One region of the Virgibacillus sp. MG-45 genome, then DNA from elsewhere that is predicted to be linked to it. Evidence: a T-box and tRNA genes for the amino acid it is inferred to sense, from the RefSeq annotation. Region 1 holds a T-box; the other holds one or more tRNA genes.

Region 1 (3,219 bases):
AGCCATTGCCCCTAGCTTTTTAGCTTCATCGATTTTCTTGTAATCAATCGTTAGAGGAATTGATTGCCAAATTCTCTCATTCACAATCTCTTCTACTTTTTGGAGCTCGTCAGCTGTAACAGGACCAAAATGAGAAAAATCAAATCGTAGCCTATCTGGCTCTACTAAAGATCCTGCTTGATTAACATGTGAGCCAAGCACATCCTTTAATGCCTGGTGAAGTAAATGGGTTGCAGTATGGTTTTTAACAACGGCATTACGGAAATCTGATTCAACAATCGCTTTTACACGCTGACCAACTTCAAGCGTGCCTTCTTTTATCGTTACATGGTGGATATGCTGCCCTTTTGGTGACTTCTTAACAGCTTCCACATATGCAGAAGCAGTATCTGTATAAATCCAACCTTTATCCGCAATTTGTCCGCCACTTTCTGCATAGAAAGGTGTTTCTTTTAGAATGATAAATACTGCATCATCCGCATTCGCAGCATCTACATAATCTTTATCCTTTAAAATTGCAGCTATTTCGGTAGCACCTTCTAAAGCATCATACCCAATAAATTTACTTTCTACTTCTAACTCAGAAAGCACACTATCTTGAACATGCATAGAATCCACCTTCTGACGTGCATTACGCGCACGTTCACGTTGTGCTTCCATATTTGCTTTAAACCCTTTTTCATCAATGGTGAATCCATGCTCTGCTACATATTCCTCAGTCAATTCCTTTGGAAATCCATACGTATCATATAGTCGGAATACTTCTTCACCAGGAAATACAGTACTATTTTTTGCTTTTTCTTCTGTTAAAATTCGTGTTAAAATTTCTAAGCCATCGTGCAATGTCTCATGAAAACGTTCTTCCTCAACTTTAATTACATTTTCAATAAAGGCACGTTGCTTTTCCACCTCTGGATAATAGTCATGCATGATTTTTCCAACTACCGCAACGAGCTTATACATGAACGGCTTTTCGATGCCAATTTGTTTTGCAAAACGAACTGCTCTTCGTAATAATCTTCTTAGCACATAGCCTCTTCCTTCATTCGATGGAAGGGCACCATCTCCGACAGCAAAAGCAACCGTCCGAATATGATCGGCAATCACTTTAAAAGCAGTATCACTTTCTGGATTTTTCCCATAAGAAGTAGTTGCGAGTTCTTCCGTTTTACGGATAATTGGTAAGAATAAATCTGTTTCAAAGTTCGTTGGAACATCTTGAATTACCGAAACCATCCGTTCTAAGCCCATCCCTGTATCAATGTTTTTCTTTGGTAATGGAGTATATGTGTCATCTGGATTATGATTAAATTGTGAAAATACAAGATTCCAAATTTCTAAATAGCGATCATTTTCACCACCAGGATATAATTCTGGATCATTAGGATCATTTCCATATTTTTCACCACGATCATAGAATATCTCGGTATTTGGTCCACTTGGCCCTTCTCCAATATCCCAGAAATTTTCCTCCAAGCGAATAATTCGCTCTTTTGGTAATTTGATTTCATTTAACCAAATATCATATGCTTCATCATCTTCTGGATGCACGGTTACAGATAAAAGCGCTTGATCAAAGCCAATCCACTTCGGACTAGTTAGAAACTCCCAAGCCCAATGAATCGCTTCTTTTTTGAAGTAATCACCGATTGAAAAGTTTCCAAGCATCTCAAAGAATGTATGATGACGGGCGGTATATCCAACATTTTCAATATCATTTGTACGAATTGATTTTTGTGCATTTACTAAACGTGGATTTTCAGGGATTACACTGCCATCGAAATATTTTTTCAATGTTGCTACACCACTGTTAATCCACAGGAGCGTTGGATCATCCTTTGGTATAAGTGAAGCGCTAGGCTCTATACGATGTCCTTTCTCCTCAAAAAAATCTAAGAACATTTGCCTTACTTGAGCTGATGTTAATTGTTTCATCTTTATTCCTCCGTTTTTCATAGTAAAAAAATTGCAAACAAAAAACTCGTCGCTGCTTCTTATGCAGGGACGAGGATAATCGCGGTACCACCCTAGTTATGAACAAATTACTGTTCATCTCTCAAGTATGATAACGGTGTAAAACCGGCGAGGATTAGTCGCATTCCGGTGTAGCTTTCCATGGCTCAATGGCTAGGATTTCTTGCAGCCTAATGAAAATCCCTCTCTTGTAAGCCTGAGTCTCCATGTACTCTTTACCTTCAACATATTTACATATAGCAATTATGCGTTATTATATTGAATCTCATCTTAAATGTCAATTGTTCTGGCTAAAAATAATCATATGACTAACAACTACTTTTAAAATAGTTAATAACGGGACAGCTAAAATCATACCAATTACTCCGCTTAATTGTCCTCCTAAGAGCAAAGCAAAAATAATGGCAACTGGATGAATATCAATACTCTTTCCAACAATGTATGGAGCAAGAAGATTGCTTTCAATTAATTGAATCACGAAAACGGTGCCTACTACGAACAATACCATCTTCCCCGATATAGTGAGCGCAATCGCCACAGCAGGTGCAGCTCCAATAATCGGTCCAAAATAAGGAATAATATTCGTTAACCCCATAATAATCGCTAGTAATAGCGCGTATTTCATTCCAAAGAATTGAAATGCAATATACGTAGCAAGCGCAACAAAAAAACATACAAGAAGCTGACCACGAATATAGTTTCCAAGACTGTCATCAATCGCATGAATGACACTACTGCTCTGTTTTCGGTATTTTTTAGGAATATAAGCTTTCACACGCTCTTTTAGCTTATCGTAATCCTTCAAAAAATAAAAAACAAGAACAGGAATAACTGTAAGCATGATGATCATATCAAATATTTTAGATACGCCTCCAATTAGCTTACCTAGCAAATTTTCAATGTATTTTTCTGCATCACGAATAATGTGATCGATTTTATCATGAACGGATTCTGGTAAAAAAGAGGTCGATTCATATACTTGATAAATGATTGATTCATACATACGCACAAGCTGAGGCAGATGTGCATTTAAATCTCGTAATTGTTGGACCGTTACAGGATAGATTAAATACACTAAATACGCTCCTCCACCAAAAAACAACAAATAAATACTTAAGATGGAGAGTGTTTTTGGTACGTTAACTTTATCTAGCTTTTTGATAATCGGATACAATAAATACGCAATTAAGCAAGCAATTAAAAAAGGGGAAAATAATTTCCAAAGAAAGGACAGCACTGCTTGAT
Region 2 (3,219 bases), on a different contig from region 1:
TGGAAGCACATATTCTCCAAACGTATAGCTTGCACCAATCGTAATATCGCCTTGGGGTTTATTTGTTACATCCTCTACTAAGTGTTGCATTTTAGAATAGAGGCCGATTATTTCTTTGTCATGGTGAAACACAATTTCTCCTGTTTTATTTAAGCGCACATACTTATTCGTCCGTTCGAGCAACCTGGCCCCCAGGCTTTCCTCTAATGTACGTATGTATTGACTTACAGCAGGCTGGGTCATATGTAATTCCTTCGCTGCTTTGGAAAAGCTTTCGTTTTGCACTACCGTGACAAATACTAGCAAGTGTTGATCCACGTTCTTTTCACTCCACATTTTTATGCCTACTATATCATTTTGCTTATCATATATATAACAATGATTTATTTTACTTATAGTTAAACAATAACTATGCTATATATCAGGAGGTGTTTTTCATGAGCACAACATCGGAAACAGAGCAAACACCGAAAAGAAATCCAAACACAATGTACAATTGGATAGCTGGCATCGGTTTTACTTTTTTTATTGCTTTTTTAGGCTATCTACTAGCAATGGTTCCAGGTTTTAATCATGTTGGACAATTAGCAAGTGCAATTATTATTGCCGTTGTTTATCGGCAGTTATTCGGATACCCAGAAGTATTACGAGCAGGGATTACATTTTCTTCAAAACGATTACTTCGTGTAGCAATCATCCTTTATGGCTTAAAGCTGAATATTGATATCGTATTAAGAGATGGGCTCGGTTTACTTGCTCGAGATGCGTTAATCATCCTATTTGCTATATCGTTGACCGTGTGGTTGGCCAAAGTGCTCAAAGCAGATAAAATGATATCTTTACTACTTGGGGTAGGAACAGGTGTATGTGGAGCTGCTGCTATTGCTGCTGTTGCACCAATCGTCAAATCCAAGGATGAAGATACTGCAATCGGTGTAGGAATTATTGCGTTAATGGGAACGGTTTTCTCTATCGTCTATACCGTACTCCGTCCAATCCTACCAATTGATGCATTGGATTATGGTATCTGGTCAGGTATGAGCCTACACGAGCTAGCACATGTAGCAATTGCAGCCGAACCTGCTGGCCAGGATGCGCTTGCGATCGCATTACTTGCAAAACTCGGACGTGTATTTTTACTTGTTCCACTCTGCTTTATATTGATCTTCCTTATGCGTCGCAAAAATGCTGCAAACGGGGAACAAAATACAAAGGTAGCCTTTCCATACTTTTTGCTTGGCTTTATCCTGTTAAGTATTTTAGGAAGCTATGTATTTGGGCATTCTATCCCCGTATCGGATAATGTCATGCAAGGAGTGTACACACTTACTTCATGGCTATTAACCGCTGCTATGGTTGGACTTGGTCTAAATGTCAGCTTTAAGGACTTACGCGCTCGAGCGCTCAAGCCTTTACTTGCAATGACCATTGCTTCCATCTGTTTATCAATCTTTGCTTACTTTATTATTTAGCTTTCTAAACAGGACCCTTTCTTACCGGAAAGCCTACTCCATCGGGTAGACTTACGAACGTATGAAGGTGGTCCTTTGTTTTATTCTATGTGATGGTATAAAAGAGGCAAATAACAAAAGAAGAGGGAAACAAGCTTGTCGTTTGTTGTATAAGTAGGCAGTAGCCTTTGATAAAGCCATTGCATATAATGCGTTACGATGTACCGTCGTTACACGCGTAACAGTATGAAAACAGCTTGATAAGAACGAACTTTCAGTATATAATAGATCACGGTCAGTATTCGGGGCATTAGCTCAGCTGGGAGAGCGCTTGCATGGCATGCAAGAGGTCAGCGGTTCGAGCCCGCTATGCTCCATAACGGAGAAACGCTTTAACCCTTTTTACAGAGTTAAAGCGTTTTTATTTTACTATCTATTTTTGGTTTCGTTTATTTTGGGTATAGCATAAATGGGGTAAACACTCGACCCATTTGCCGCGTAGAAAATTGAATCGCAGGGGGAAAAGCCAATGAGTGGCTGGAAACGAAAAGTACCACACTTACTTTCTTTATTGATATTTCCAATTCTTGGACTTATATATACCTATTTAAATACACAACCAAGTAAAGCAATCGAAATTCCACTAAAGGTGGATAGCTATATCCCCTTTATACCGATTTTTGTTATTCCTTATATTATCTGGTACGCCTTTATTTTTGGTTATATGATTTACTTTTGCTTTAAGGATCTAAAGGTTTATTATCATGCATTAATCACGATCGTTATTGGGGAAGTAATTTGTTTTTTATTTTATATCTTCTTTCAAACAACGGTACCAAGACCTGTGCTAGCAGGCAATGACTGGATTACAAGCATGGTGCAATTTATTTATCAAAACGATGAGCCCTACAATTGTTTCCCAAGCATTCATGTATTAACAACGTATGTCATCATGCTCGCCTTTATTCAAATAAAAAAGAAGCATCTGTTCAATACATTGTTCGTACACATGATGGGAATATTAATCATTTTGTCTACATTATTTATTAAACAGCATGTTGTGCTCGATGTCATTGCTTCTATCATTATTGCGTCCGTCATCCATAGCTTCGTCGTGGAACTTGCAACAAGAAGCCAGAAGAATACCATTCGCAAGCTTGCTCTAAGCAAACGTGCATCGTTCCCAAGCAAGCAAATCATTAGTCAAAAAAATGATTAATTCGGTACAAATAACGCTACCATTCCGGGAAATGGTAGCTAGTATTCAAACAAAAACCTTGAAAGGCATTTAGCCAATCAAGGTTATAGAATTCATTTAAACTTTCTAATATCTTTTAAGAGCTTTATGGAAACCTCATTAATCAAAATTTCAATTAGCTGTTACTACCTCTTTCTTCTATGAATTCTAAAAATGATTCTTGCAGTTCTCCTTCTGTATCAATAGAGTCAAGCAGTAATTTAGGTTCTAACGAACAATCCTTTAAAGTTGAACTTCCATCAATTACTCCTAGCATGTTTGATATGGTATCGATCATGGTTTGTTCAATAATCCTCATTAATGTATCTTTATTTTCTTCAGTTAAACTGTCGTAAAAACCAATAGCTTTTTTCCAATAATCATCTGTTTTAGGAGTAACATTCGTTGTTTCATACAAGTCTTTATATAGTTGAAGGTTTTCTTTAACGATAGACTCATAAAGCCATTTAACAAAAATATCATTCATTTTACTTCCTCATTTCTGGATACATTTTTTTGTTTAATTCAATA

What was found. A T-box is a leader RNA that pairs with one kind of tRNA and senses whether it is charged. The one in region 1 lies ahead of alaS (alanine--tRNA ligase), so its partner is inferred to be a tRNA-Ala.
Region 2: it encodes a tRNA-Ala, which carries the amino acid that the T-box ahead of alaS (alanine--tRNA ligase) is inferred to sense. The anticodon was not compared.

What each region holds. Positions count from the first base shown of each region.
Region 1 is NZ_JAXOFU010000002.1:167,995-171,213, forward strand. Features, by position in the region: gene alaS (alanine--tRNA ligase) at 1-1,935, opposite strand, end outside; T-box leader at 1,998-2,208, opposite strand; gene SPK86_RS03085 (AI-2E family transporter) at 2,252-3,219, opposite strand, start outside.
Region 2 is NZ_JAXOFU010000009.1:2,478-5,696, reverse strand. Features, by position in the region: partial or broken gene SPK86_RS10655 (LysR family transcriptional regulator) at 1-318, opposite strand, end outside; gene SPK86_RS10650 (YeiH family protein) at 438-1,472, shown strand; tRNA gene SPK86_RS10645 (tRNA-Ala) at 1,756-1,828, shown strand; gene SPK86_RS10640 (phosphatase PAP2 family protein) at 1,981-2,670, shown strand; gene SPK86_RS10635 (transposase) at 2,825-3,175, opposite strand; gene SPK86_RS10630 (hypothetical protein) at 3,177-3,219, opposite strand, start outside.